DNA from 2 places in the Desulfotomaculum defluvii genome. Region 2 is predicted to be linked to the other one. Evidence: a T-box and tRNA genes for the amino acid it is inferred to sense, from the RefSeq annotation. Region 2 holds a T-box; the other holds one or more tRNA genes.
The links. A T-box is a leader RNA that pairs with one kind of tRNA and senses whether it is charged. The one in region 2 lies ahead of pheS (phenylalanine--tRNA ligase subunit alpha), so its partner is inferred to be a tRNA-Phe.

Region 1 (7,271 bases), on a different contig from region 2:
AGTTGTAGAAGAAGCCATTGCCCAAATAGATACTATGAGTAATAAACTGCAATTGGTGGCAGAGAATTTTTACTTGCTCTATCAACAAGTTGATAACCTATATCCCATTACCCAGTCAAATAACACTACTAAGGTTCTTCATGTATCAGATCTTCATAATAATCCTGCTGGTATAGAAGTTGTTCGGAGAATGGCAGAATTATTTGAAGTAGATTTTATTATCGATACAGGGGACATTAGTGATTATGGAACCCCCTTGGAAGGACTGCTTTTAGAACGCATAAAAGACTTACCAGTTCCGTACTTATTTATTGCTGGTAATCATGATTCTCCTAGTACCATTAAAAAAATGAAAGAGTTAAAGGGGAAGGTCATTGTTTTGGAAAACTCCACGGAAATAAGTGGTTTAAGAATTATTGGTTTTCATGATCCAGCTTCTCGTACCAATAACATAAAATCAGTTTCTGAAGAAGAGGAAGTACAATTTGTAAAGCGTATTAAAGCATTCTTAGCACAACAAGCCGATAATTCAGCAAAGCCCTTTGATATTCTAGCCGTACATAGTCCCTATGTAGCTCATCCCCTGGCGGGTCAAGCACCCGTATTACTCTTTGGGCATAATCATCAGTATCAAGTAGAGAAAGTGGGGGAGAGTGTACTAATCAATGCTGGTACGTCTGGTGCTTCTGGTCTAGGCATGCTTCAGGAAGTGGAGAAGAGACCCTACTCTGTTATGTTGTTGAACTTTTATGATGATGGTCAGAAAAATCACTTAATTGCAGTGGATTCTATTCAAATTGATAGTGTTACCTCAGAATTTAGTATGAAGCGACATTTATTTGATAGACCAGCGATGGTGCCCACGGAGAAGATTTCCGATTCAGATGTAGTAAGAGATATGAGAAGTAAAATTGATGAGAATCGATAGTGAGTACGGCCTACGGCATAGGTCCGATGTAAGGTTAGGTTATATAAAAATGGCTTACGCAGTGGCGTAAGCCATTTTTTCTAATGGATTTCTACGTTGTCCCCACCAGCAGTCCTTAAAGCTTGGGCAGCTTTTTCTGCTGTACCATCATCGGCTTTAACAGTAACTAACATTTTACCCTCACGGATACGTTGTTCAAATTCCCGACCTTTTTCTGCAGGAATACCATAATCAGCCAGTCCACCTGCAATGCCACCAGTGGCAGCACCTGATAACATAGCAGCGATTGGACCAGCAGCCACCAAAGGACCAAAACCAGGAATTGCTAAGGCACCGGCACCCAAGGCTAAACCAGCCAAACCACCAATGGTGGCACCGCTAGCTGCACCATCGCCTACACCGTCTCCACCGGTAAAATTGGATGTCATTGATCCATCTTGCCTTTTTTCCTCACCCTTGGCAACTAAAGAGATATCCTTATCATAGCCAATGCGGCGCAATTCACTGATAGCTCTTTCTGCTTGCTCCTTGGAGGAAAAAAAACCAGTAATTGTCTTCATGCATTTACCCCCTTAAAAATTTATTAAGTCGTTCCAAAATAGGATGCCCGGGTGAGAAAAACTCATTCCTGTCAATTAGGTTTTAGAATGTATTTTATTTTTTGCTTTGGAAAAAAACAGTTTATTTTTAACTGCCGTTTGGTATAATATGTTTTGTTGTTAGGGAGAATGATGGAAAAGCAATAAAATTGAAAGGAGATATAAGAATGCTACCCACTCCTAAGAAGTATTTCGTTACAGCAGCTTCCTCCGAAGGAAAAAGTAAGCTTACGGCATTTGACAATGCACTACTTAAAGCACGTATAGGGAATATAAACCTTTTGAGAGTATCTAGCATTCTGCCTCCGGGAAGTCAAGAGGATCCCGGTATGGTTTTACCTCCAGGCTCCCTAGTTCCAACAGCCTATGGCTACATTGTAAGTGATATCCCTGGTGAGATTATTTCTGCCTGTGTAGGAGTAGGTATTAACTCCAGTGATTCCTTCGGGGTTATTATGGAGTTCTCGGGTAAATGTAGCAAAGAAGAAGCTGAAAGAAATATTAACAATATGTTGAAAGAAGCCTTTGAAACCCGTGGTATGGAACTAAAGGAAATTAAAATTGCTTCCACAGAACATAAGGTTGAAAAAACTGGTTGTGCCCTGGCAGCGGTTCCCCTTTGGTATTAGTATTACAAGGAGGTCTAGAAATGGAATTATGGTACACCGAGAGAGGGATTGTTTCCGGATTGGCCCTGAGTATTGAAGTAAGTAAAGTTTTACACGAAGAGCAAACAGAGTTTCAGCATCTTGCCGTTGTTGATACTCCTCTTTGTGGGCGCATGCTCTGGTTGGACAATATTATTATGACAAGTATTAGAGATGAATTCGTTTATCATGAAATGATTAGCCATGTGGCTTTAAATACTCATGAAAACCCTAAAAAAGTACTGGTCATCGGAGGCGGTGACGGTGGTGCAATCCGTGAAATTATTAAACATCCCAGTGTTGAAAAGGCTGTTCTGGTAGAGATTGATCGTCGGGTTGTGGAGGTCTCTAAAGAATACTTACCAGAGATTGCTTGTGCATTGTCTGATCCAAAGGTTGAAGTTCATTGCGTGGATGGCATTCAATATGTAAGGGATCATAAAAATGAATTTGATATCATAATTGTGGATTCCACTGATCCCATTGGACCTGCTGTGGGACTATTCGAAGGAAACTTCTATAAGGATTGTTATAATGCCCTAAAGGAAGAGGGTATCTTTGTAGCACAAACTGAATCTCCCTATTATAATAAGGAGTTAATTCCAAAGGTAAACCAAGATATTCGTTCCCTGTATCCAATTACTAATTTATACCTAGCATATGTACCTACCTATCCCAGTGGCTGCTGGACCTTTACTATGGGGTCTAAAAAATACGATCCCAAGGCTGTTGATTTTAGTACCAGACCCAACTATAAAACACGTTACTACAACCATGATATCCATAGGGCTGCCTTTGTATTGCCTAACTTTGTGCAGGAATTAATCAATAAATAACGGGGGATTACCAATGTTTGATCTATTGGATCAATGCTCTGGATTTATGGGTGCATCCCAGGATTACGAAAGTTCTAACTTAGTTCTAGTGGGGGCACCAATGGATTTTACTGTAAGCTTTAGACCAGGGACACGCCAAGGCCCCCAGGCTATTCGGCAGGTTTCCATTGGACTAGAGGAATACAGTGTGTTGTTAGATCGTGATCTGGCGGAGTATACCTATTATGACGCTGGTGATATTTCGATACCCTTTGGTCATGTCCTGGAAAGTTTGGATAAGATTGGTCAAGTTGTAGATAGGATTATCCGAGATGATAAATTCCCTTTGGTACTTGGTGGCGAGCATTTAATTAGCCTGCCAGTAATTAAGCAAGTTGTTCAAAAGTATCCTGATTTGAAGGTAATCCATTTTGATGCCCATGCGGATTTACGTCAGGACTACATGGGGCAGACCCTTTCCCATGCTTCGGTTATGAGACGGGTAGCTGATTTGGTGGGAGGGCAAAATATCTATCAATTTGGTATTCGCTCCGGTACCCGAGAGGAGTTCGACTATGCCAGAGCGAATACCCGGATGTTCCCTGGCAAGGTACTGGAACCTTTAAAACAAGTATTGCCAGAGCTAACAGGGCACCCAGTGTACATTACACTGGATATTGATGTGGTGGATCCAGCCTATGCACCAGGTACTGGTACCGCTGAACCAGGTGGATGTTCTTCGACAGAAATTTTAGATGCGATTTATTTAATGAAAGAATTAAATGTGGTCGGTATGGATTTGGTGGAGATTAGTCCCGTGTATGACCACTCTGAAAGAACAGCGTTATTGGGTGCTAAGCTTGTACGGGAAGCTATCTTGGTTTTTGGCAAATCGAGCATATAATATTTTCCAAACGTAAAAAACTTAAAATAATGTTTGACTTCTGGGTTTAGTTTTTGTATACTAATCAATGTCAGCGAGCGAAAGCTAGCTGAATTGGAGCTGTGGTGTAGTGGCCTAACATGCCTGCCTGTCACGCAGGAGAACGCGGGTTCGACTCCCGTCAGCTCCGCCATTAATATGCCTCGATAGCTCAGTTGGTAGAGCAGCGGACTGAAAATCCGCGTGTCGCTGGTTCGATTCCGGCTCGAGGCACCATTGTAAAGTGTGCGGAAGTGGCTCAGTGGTAGAGCATCGCCTTGCCAAGGCGAGGGTCGCGGGTTCGAATCCCGTCTTCCGCTCCATTATATTATATATGTTGGCGGCATAGCCAAGTGGTAAGGCAGAGGACTGCAAATCCTTTATCCCCCAGTTCGAATCTGGGTGCCGCCTCCAATAAGAAACTCCCGATTTTAACTCGGGAGTTTCTTTCATGTTTAGCCATTGGTATAAGATATAAAAAATGACACCGATTAAGGTGTCATTTTTTATTTAAGCGGACTTTTTAATATCATTAATAGGGTAATCAAAGCTTAATACTTTACGGTTGCAAGTTACTACACAGCTTCCACATTTTATGCAGTCTGGATCAGTAAGTTGGCCATTTTCATCAAAATTGGGAACTAAACCCATTGGACAGGCCTTTGTGCATAAACCACAGTTAGTGCATTTTTCACTATTTATATATAGTGGCTTTTTACCCTTACCAAACCAACTAGCCAATGTACCCATGGGGCAAATATGGCACCAACCCCGAGAGTGCACAGTAAGGCCTAAAATAATGCCCACAGCTGTGGTTATGGTCAGTAGACGAACAAAGGCCATACCCATGCCGTGCAAATCGCCCCAGGCAAAATAAAGCTGAGTTCCTAGGACGGTGATTATCAAACCCACCATAAAAGTACGAAGCTTGTTGGAACGTAACCATTTTGGAACAGTTTTTCCTTGATTGAATTTTTGGAAGAAGACGTCGTAGAATGCACCTCTTGGACACATCCAGTCACACCAGGATCGTCCACTAAAGAAAGACATACCCACTGCACCAACCATGCATACTAATAAAAGGAAACCTACAGGTGGATAAACCCAACCTAAGCCAATTACTGCTGGTAACACAATCCAGGTTATAGCCTGTTTACGAATACGTTTTAACAGTAATATGTTTTTCATATCTTTACCTCCTTGTATTTATGAAATATTATCGCAGTAATAATACTAATATAATTTATTTATATTACGCTGTCAATTAAAATATGCGTAAAAAATGGCCATTGTCAAATTAGTGACAAAAAGTTTTTAAAATTAGAAGGGAAAGTTCATATAGAATGTCGAAGTGACAAATATCACAAATCCTATTCTTAGGGGTGAATAAGATGTTAGAAACCTGCAAAAGATGCCGCTATGGGGTGGAGATTATTCGGGGAGACTATAAATGCGAAATACAAGAAATTAAAATACCGAGGGATGAAGCATTGTACCCATTTAGGCAATGTAAATTGTTCAGCTTTAAAAATTGTATAGTGAGAATTAAAAAACTTCATGAAAGAGCAGAAGTGCCTAAACGCGCAACCCCAGAAAGTGCTGGCTTTGATTTACATACGATAGAGGATTTTACTATTTGCCCCGGAGAACATAAATCGGTAAGGACGGGACTAGCCTTTGAGCTACCTCCATCTTATGCGATGTTGATATACCCCCGCAGCGGTAATGCCAAGAAGTACGGTATTACCCTAAGCAATGCAGTGGGTGTTGTAGATTCCGACTACCGGGGTGAGGTTGTTGTGTTGCTACATAACTCAGGTCACTATGAAGTATCCTTTAAAGCAGGGGACCGAATAGCCCAGGCCATCATTCATACTCTTCCTGATATAGAACTTGTGGAATGCGAAGAATTAAGCGATACAGAAAGAGGAAAGGGTGGTTTTGGCAGCACTGGATTATAATGGATTTTGATTAGAATTTTTTTAAAAAGTATTCAAAAACTATTGCGAAACATGTCATACTATGATATATTTTATAAGCGTCAGCAGTGCCTCGATAGCTCAGTTGGTAGAGCAGCGGACTGAAAATCCGCGTGTCGCTGGTTCGATTCCGGCTCGAGGCACCATTATGCGGAAGTGGCTCAGTGGTAGAGCATCGCCTTGCCAAGGCGAGGGTCGCGGGTTCGAATCCCGTCTTCCGCTCCATTAGTATAAGCTGGCGGCATAGCCAAGTGGTAAGGCAGAGGACTGCAAATCCTTTATCCCCCAGTTCGAATCTGGGTGCCGCCTCCATTTAATAATTAAAGCCATCTGTTAACAGATGGCTTTTTGGTTATTTTGGGAATTTACCATTTATAATAATACTTAATTAACAATAGAAAACCTTAACGTTTTTTCCTTTTGGCAGGTCTACTTTTTTGAGTAGTGATTCTTGGTAGATTAAATACATCTGATATTTGCATAGTAGGTGCTGCAGTAACAACTGACTCTGAGATCTCCTCTAAAACCTTAGTAACAATATTTTCCTCATGGTTGTTTTCGACCATATCAATAGTAGAATGAACTACCGGCAGAGTATGATTAGATTTTGGAGTTTTGGCTTTAATGATGCTAACCGGAGCCTTTAAATGTTCATCGCTTTTTTGTTTCTGGTTAGATTCTTTGTTAGGTTTATTTTTCTCCGAAGAAGAAAAATTGGCTAGGGTTAGACCTGAAATTTGCTGGTTTAAAGAAGAAGCTTGGGCTAGAGTTTCTTCTAGGGCTAACACTTCTTCTGGAGTTCCTCCGATACCCAGTGCCTTTATAGCATCTTCTTTCATTAAACTTACCCATTCGGCCACAACTTCTAAACCGTCTTGTAATTCTTTGAAACTCTGTTTGATATGTTGACCAATTTGTTTTTCCAGTTCTTCTTGACGTATAGATAGATTTAATACATCATTTCTTTCCGCTCTGGTTAATGAAGATAAGGGCTTGTCCAAACCCTTAACCCGATTAATAATTTGTCTATATTTTTGAAACACTGAACAATACCCCCTATGCTGTTTTACTAAAGGTTTCTCCAATTAAATGTAAATTCCTTCCAGTTTGATTTAAAATAGTAAATATTTTCCATATAAAAAATATGATTTAGTTAGCCATAACTTGGATATTGACTAGTCTATACTTCGTATGCTATATTAATATTCGTCAGTAAGACATGTATGCGGAAGTGGCTCAGTGGTAGAGCATCGCCTTGCCAAGGCGAGGGTCGCGGGTTCGAATCCCGTCTTCCGCTCCATAAATTTTTGGAGCTGTGGTGTAGTGGCCTAACATGCCTGCCTGTCACGCAGGAGAACGCGGGTTCGACTCCCGTCAGCTC
Region 2 (7,271 bases):
CGGAAGCCGTAACCACATTAAAGCAATAGTGCATACCGTAAGTGAAATAAACATAGGCATGTCCAGGGGGCCCAAACATAACACTGTTACGGGGTGTCATACCCCGTGAGGCATGACAGGCTGGGTCCCCCTGCAAATATGCTTCAGTTTCCACAATTCGCCCCACCGTAATCCCTTCTGGACTCCTGTGCACCAATAATGTCCCCAACAATTCCTTGGCCACCAAGGTAGTATCCCTGGCATAAAATTCTACCGGTAACGGTTGCATTTATCGCAGCACCTCTTGTAAATCTTCTAGGCTTAAAGTATTAATGACATCCTGCGGTTCCAACCCAGCCCTACGGGCCACCGCTACGCCATAGACAATTTCATCCAAGCGCATAAGGTCATGGGCATCGGTATTGATACTGATCTTAATCCCTAAATCTTTGGCTTGCCGTGCATAAACCTCGTTTATATCCAAGCGGTCAGGCGAAGAGTTGATTTCTAGTATCGTATTAGTCTTAGCTGCTGTTTCTAATAACTCTTCAATATCCACTTCATAGGGTTCTCGTCTGCCTATCAGACGGCCCGTCAGGTGAGCAATGATATTAACCCGTTCATTCTCCATGGCTTTGGTGATTCGACGGGTAATCTCTTTCTTACTCTGCTTAAAACCCGTGTGAATAGAACCGATTACCACATCCATTTGCTCTAGGATTTCGTCTGGATAGTCTAATTCACCATTGGGCAGGATATCCATCTCCACACCCGTAAGCAGTGTAAAATCATCCAATTTCTTATTTAATTCGCGAATCAGATGATGCTGCTGTGCCAGTCTATCAAGGTCCAATCCATTAGCGATTTTTAAGGATCGCGAATGGTCCGTAATAGCCGCATAGGAATATCCCTTCTCCCGACATCTCTTGATAATATCATCTATTCCCAGAGCAGAATCGCTCCATGTAGTATGGATATGAAGATCACCCTTAATATCTGAATTATTTATTAGGGATGGCAGAGTACCCCTTAAAGCTGCTTCCACCTCGCCGGAGCCTTCACGCAGTTCCGGTGGAACATATTCCATGCCAAGGGTTTTGTAAATACCTACTTCATTATTGATAGGTAGAAATTCATCCTGTTTTGACTTAATACCATGGTGATTCAGTTTCAAACCTTGTTTTGCTGCAATTTGTTGCAAACTTGTATAATGGTCTTTAGACCCAGTATTGCGATGGAGTGTAAAGAGAAATTCCTCTGGCGACGCCACCTGCAAATCCACAGAGAGTCCCCACCAGGTGGCTACGCAGATTCGATAGCTTTGTCTTTCAATTATCTCTTTCACCCTGGGATGAGCGGCAAGGGCAGTCAATAGAGGTTCTGGATCCTCGGCCGCGGCCACTAAGTCTAAATCTTCCACCGTTTCCTTCCAACGTCTGGTACTGCCAGCTACCTCCACCTCTAGGGTGCCTGGTAATAGTTTTAGGTATTTAATTAATTCTGCTGCAAGTTCTCTGGCTACAGAAAGACGAGTTCTCCCTTGGCGGTTGCGGAGCATTTCAATGCCATTTAAGATATCCCATTCCAACTTTGCGCTAAAGCCCTTCAATGTACGAACCTGCCGTTTATTAACTGCCTCTGCTAATTCTTCTAAATTGGTAATACCCAATTCCTTATACAGAACTCTGGCCCGGTTAGGGCCAATTCCTGGCAGTTGTTTTATCTCTAAAACACCCCGGGGAATTTCCTGTAATAATTGTTGATGCTTCTTTAGTCTTCCTGTTTCAAGTATTTCCTTAATTTTTTCTTCTATAGCCTTGCCTACCCCAGGTATTTTAGATAATAATCTTCGGCGGTGTAATTCCTGGATAGGTTGCTCTAACTTCGCAAGGACTTCCGCCGCTCGACGGTAGGCCCTTATTTTATAAAAGTCTTCTCCCTGAAGTTCCAATAAGTCGGCCAACTCGGTGAAAACCCATGCGATTTCTATGTTCTGCATGAAAACCGCTCCGTTTCTGTGCTACTTTATGCTTTACAATATTTTTAATTGCTTATGTTTATTTAACTTAATGATTATCATCCCCAAATGTCACACCAAAAATAAAACTCATGATCTGGTCATGAGTTACTGGAGTTTGCTTTTTCCGGATCCATCATTTGCAAGAGGTTGTCATACTGTTCCTGGAGCTTGATTAACTCATCGACCAGATTAACAACCGTCAATACAGCAACTTTATTGGGAGAGAGTACGGGGTTTCTTCGACTTATCTCCATCATCTTTTTGTTAACCAATTCTGCTACAGTTTGCATATATTCCGGGGATTCATGCCCTTTTAAGGTGTAGTACTCACCAAATATTTCGACTTCCACCTTACTTGGTTGCTTAGACATCTTTAACCCCCCTAATATCCTTTGCTGATTGTTTATTCGCTGTTATTATGCAAATTCCTTCATGTTTTTGCACCTTGCTGAACAATTGTAAATTTTGGGCAGCGGGATATGATTCCTCTGCTTAAATACAAAGAGAACTGATGCCACAATGAATATGTAGATATACTGTGGGAACGACACGGGGGTCGTTCCCTGCTGGTGCATATGCGTTATATCTATAAAATGAATATAAAAGGAAGTGTCACTATTATAGAAGTAGTTTTAGCGACACTCCCTTTGCTAAGACCTGTTATGGTCATTAATGCTAAGTTCCTTTATTTCCTTAATTCTGCTCCGGTCTGGGCAGCTAATGATTTAATAATTCGCTGCATTTTATCGTTTATTTCTTCATCCGTTAGGGTCCTATCCAGAGCCTGAAACTTCATGGAAAAAGCTACACTCTTATAACCCTCAGGAACCTGAGTTCCCTGATAAAGATCAAATATTTCCGTTTCTTTCAATAAATTACCGGCAGCCTTTTGAATAATCGAGAGCATATCCGCAGCCAAAACTTCCTGTTTCACTAAAACAGCCAGATCCCTTTCTACCGTCGGAAACTTAGGCAAACCTTGATATTGTTTTACAGGGCGGTCAGTTTGTGCTAAAACCTGTAAATCTAACTTCATGGCAACAGTTCTGCCAGGCAGCTCAAAGTTTTCCACTACATTGGGATGGAGTTCTCCCACTACACCCAACACCTGTCCGTTTGTTTCAATGGACGCACAGCGACCGGGATGGAAGCTAGGATCCTGATGACGTTTAAAGACAACATCTGGAACTCCCAGGGCTTGTAGTAATTGCTCTACGACACCCTTCATGAAGAAGAAATCCATTTGTCTGGCAGACTGATTCCAGGTTTTTTCTGTATTGCCATAAGCCACTGCTGCCAGTACTGGTACCTCTTCTGGTAGAGGTTGCCCTTCCTGGGGATAAAATACCCGAGAAATTTCAAAAATAGCTCCACTTTGGGCACGACGATTAAGGTTTTTAACCAGTACCTCCAACAGACTAGGAACCAAAACTGTTCTCATAACAGATTGTTCCTCACTGAGAGGATTTTGAAGTTTTACGACATTCCTAAACTTACTGTTCTGAGGTAAATTCATTAAATCAAATATCCTTGGATGTACAAAACTGTAGGTGACAACTTCATAAAACCCACATGAAGTCATAATCTTGCGGATATCCCAATTCATTTGTTGCTCAGGAGTTCTCACACCCTGGGTGGATGCACCAAAGGGCAAAGTCTCAGGAATCTGATTAAAACCGTGTAATCTTGCTACTTCTTCTACCAGATCCCACTCACCAAAGATGTCTGGTCGGAAGGTAGGAACAGTAACCAATAGTTCTTCCCCCTGCTCCTGTACTCTAAATTGCAAGTTTTCCATGATTTGTACAATTTCCGATTTGGGGATTTCCACTCCCAGCATCCAATTTACCCGACTGGGTCTGAGCAAGATAGTTTTTTCAGCTATAGGGTTAGGAAATTGATCGATGGCCCCCGAAACAACAATTCCCCCTGCCAGTTGTTGAATTAATTGTAAAGCCCTGTCTGCAACCTTCTTGCAATTGTTAATGTCAATTCCTTTTTCAAAGCGTACGGATGATTCCGAACGTAGTCCTAGGGCCTTGGAAGTTCGCCGTACATTAATAGGATGAAAGTAAGCGGATTCAATAAGAACATTTACTGTATCGGCAGTAACCTCACTGTCCAGTCCTCCCATGACCCCGGCAACAGCCACCGGACCTTTTTCATCGGTAATGGCCAACATTTCAGGGTTTAAGGTACGCTCTACACCATCTAGAGAGACAATTTTTTCATTTTCTTTGGCTCGGCGGACAATAATATGGTGGTTAGCAAGTTTATCATAATCAAAGGCATGTAGTGGTTGACCAGTTTCCAACATGACGTAGTTCGTTACGTCTACCACATTACTAATAGGTCTCACACCAGCTGCCCGCAGTCGATTTTGCAACCAAATTGGTGAAGCCCCTATCTTAATTCCCTTAATTACTCGCCCCACGTAACGCCTACACAAATCAGGGTCTTCTATCTCGATTTTAGCTATTTCATTGATATTTTCCTGGTTTTCCTCTAATTTTGGCACAGGAACCTTTAATCTAGTATTTAATAAGGCCGCCACATCTCGGGCAACACCAATCATGCTAAGGGCATCGCCGCGATTGGGGGTAAGGTCTAATTCCAGCACGGAATCGGATAAACCTAATACTTCCTTAGCATCCAAGCCCACTTTTACATCATCAGGTAAAATTAAAATGCCATTAGCCATATCGGCGGAAAGGAGTTTACTTTCCATTCCCAATTCTTGGCCAGAGCAAAGCATCCCCCGGGACTCCACGCCTCTAAGTTTAGAACGCTTAATCTGCAATCCCTTGGCCAATTTTGCACCTTCCAGGGCCACTGGAACCATATGACCCTCCCGCACATTGGTGGCACCAGTAACAATTTGCAAAGGCTCATCTTTACCTGCATCCACCTGACAAACCACCAGTTTATCAGCGTTAGGGTGTTTTTCTATTTTTGTGATCCGCCCGGTAACAACATTTTCAATTTCAGCACCCAGTTCTTCCACAACATCTACAGCCAGCCCGGATAGGGTTAGCCTATCAGCCAATTCCTGGGGTGTAATCTGAATATCAACATAATCTTTAAGCCATTGGTAAGAAACTCGCATGGTTATCTAAAAACCTCCCGAATCTAGAATTGTGCCAGAAAACGCAAATCGTTATCAAATAACAACCGAAGATCATCTATGCCATACTTCAGCATAGCAATTCGCTCAACCCCCATACCAAAGGCAAAACCTGTTACTTCCTCGGGGTTGTAGCCAGACATCTCTAGGACTCTGGGATGTACCATACCCGAACCAAGAATTTCCAGCCAACCACTCCCCTTACAAACTCTACAGCCGCTTCCTTTACAATTGAAGCAGGAGATATCCACTTCTGCACTGGGCTCAGTAAATGGAAAATAACTGGGACGCAATCTAGTCTTGGTTTCAGGCCCAAACATTTGCTTAGCAAAGGTAGCTAATATGCCCTTTAAATCTGCAAAGGTAATATGCTTATCCACGGCCAGACCTTCCACCTGGTGAAACATAGGAGAGTGGGTTGCATCATCATCTCTACGATATACTCGACCTGGACAAATTATTTTTATTGGCACCTGAGGCACCATTTTTTCCATTGTCCTTGCCTGCACAGGAGAAGTATGGGTTCTTAAAAGAACCTCTGGATTAATAAAGAATGTGTCTTGCATATCTCTAGCCGGGTGGTCTTTAGGCAAGTTTAAAGCTTCAAAATTGTAGTAATCCAGCTCCACCTCTGGCCCTTCGGCAATTTTAAAGCCTAAGCCCATAAAAATACTTTCTATTTCCTGCATCACCTGGGTCAGCGGGTGTAATCTACCCAAGCCGAAACGGTGACCTGGCAGAGTAACATCAAGGGTTTCAGCAGCCAACTTTTGTTCCTTTTGGGCTTCTTTAATCAGGTTATTTCTTTCTTCTAGAGCCCTTTCAATTTCTGCCCTTACTTCATTGGCCACCTGTCCCACCTTGGGCCTTTCCTCTGCGGATAAAGCACCCATACCCCGTAAAACCTGTGTAACTTCACCTTTTTTTCCTAGGTATTTAACTCGAATATCATTGATTGCTTCTGGGGTATGGGCATCCCTGAGAGCAGTTAGCGCTTCCTGAGACAAAGTTCTTAATTTTTGCTCCATGACGATCCTCCTGTAAAAATAAGATAAAATAATAAAAAAACCGTCCCTAAAATTAGGGACGGATCAGCTCCGTGGTACCACCCAAATTGTTCTAGAATCAAGAACCACTTAGAGGATAAATTAACATTTATCCACTTCTGATAACGGTAGAAGAACCGGCGAAACCTACTAGTATGTAAATACGTTCAGAACGCAGCTCAGGGGTGAACTTTCCGGAGTTTTTCTTTAAAAGGGCTTCCAGTCTTGACCCTTTCTCCCTGTAAAGAAAAATCTACATACTTTTCCCCGTCATTGCACTGGCATTATTAGTGTAGAACCAGCCGGCGATAATTTATATACGCTGTAACCGACCCGGTTGCTTCGAACAGGTTCCAAAAAAATTCGGCGGTTATCAACACGTAACCACAACCTTTCATCCTTTTTTGGGGACCTTTCGACACTGATTATATCATATGGGTCTAAGCAAAACAAGGAAGTTTACTGAATTTTATGCCTCTGCCTAGTTGCTTCATAAAGGATAATAGAAGTTGCTATAGCAACATTTAAGGATTCTGCATTGCCGGGCATTAGTATGGTGATCTTTTGATGTTTATGGCAGAAGATTTCCTTTCTAGGCCCAGCCCCTTCATTGCCCACCACTATTCCCACCGGTTCTTGAAGATTTGCCCCAAAGACAGGGATACCATCCGCGGGATCTCCTATCAGCAGGGTAATCCCTAAGGAAATTAGGTAATTTAATACACCCTCTACATCCTCAGCCTGCATCACCGGCAAGTGGAACAAGGAACCCATTGTTGAGCGCAAGGTTTTGGGATTGTATAGATCTACTGTACCTTTAAGTAAAATAACACCACTGGCTGCCGCAGCGTCAGAGGAACGAATAATGGTACCAAGGTTGCCTGGGTCCTGTACACCATCTACAATAACTACCAAAGGGTGTTGTCCAGGTTTTACCACATCCCCCAGAGTATAATCCGGTTGCCAAAGCACCGCCAGCACTCCCTGGGGAGTCTCTGTATCGGTCAATTCCCTCATGATACTCTCAGACACTTCAAGGGTTTCTATCCCTTTACCTCTGGCCTGTTCTAACAGCATCATACCCCGTTCTAGTTGGGTTCCC

Region 1: it encodes a tRNA-Phe, which carries the amino acid that the T-box ahead of pheS (phenylalanine--tRNA ligase subunit alpha) is inferred to sense. The anticodon was not compared.

The regions. Positions count from the first base shown of each region.
Region 1 covers NZ_BAAHYV010000008.1:56,355-63,625, forward strand. Annotated here, with positions in the region: gene ACYQ03_RS15550 (metallophosphoesterase family protein) at 1-928, shown strand, start outside; gene ACYQ03_RS15555 (hypothetical protein) at 1,009-1,488, opposite strand; gene ACYQ03_RS15560 (pyruvoyl-dependent arginine decarboxylase) at 1,695-2,156, shown strand; gene speE (polyamine aminopropyltransferase) at 2,177-3,010, shown strand; gene speB (agmatinase) at 3,024-3,893, shown strand; tRNA gene ACYQ03_RS15575 (tRNA-Asp) at 3,989-4,065, shown strand; tRNA gene ACYQ03_RS15580 (tRNA-Phe) at 4,073-4,148, shown strand; tRNA gene ACYQ03_RS15585 (tRNA-Gly) at 4,160-4,234, shown strand; tRNA gene ACYQ03_RS15590 (tRNA-Cys) at 4,251-4,325, shown strand; gene ACYQ03_RS15595 (4Fe-4S binding protein) at 4,422-5,099, opposite strand; gene dut (dUTP diphosphatase) at 5,303-5,872, shown strand; tRNA gene ACYQ03_RS15605 (tRNA-Phe) at 5,961-6,036, shown strand; tRNA gene ACYQ03_RS15610 (tRNA-Gly) at 6,041-6,115, shown strand; tRNA gene ACYQ03_RS15615 (tRNA-Cys) at 6,128-6,202, shown strand; gene ACYQ03_RS15620 (hypothetical protein) at 6,295-6,933, opposite strand; tRNA gene ACYQ03_RS15625 (tRNA-Gly) at 7,116-7,190, shown strand; tRNA gene ACYQ03_RS15630 (tRNA-Asp) at 7,200-7,271, shown strand, end outside.
Region 2 covers NZ_BAAHYV010000007.1:1,143,039-1,150,309, forward strand. Annotated here, with positions in the region: gene ACYQ03_RS12670 (DNA-3-methyladenine glycosylase) at 1-268, opposite strand, end outside; gene polX (DNA polymerase/3'-5' exonuclease PolX) at 269-1,978, opposite strand; gene zapA (cell division protein ZapA) at 2,098-2,370, opposite strand; gene pheT (phenylalanine--tRNA ligase subunit beta) at 2,685-5,105, opposite strand; gene pheS (phenylalanine--tRNA ligase subunit alpha) at 5,129-6,151, opposite strand; T-box leader at 6,203-6,452, opposite strand; gene ACYQ03_RS12695 (TrmH family RNA methyltransferase) at 6,629-7,271, opposite strand, start outside.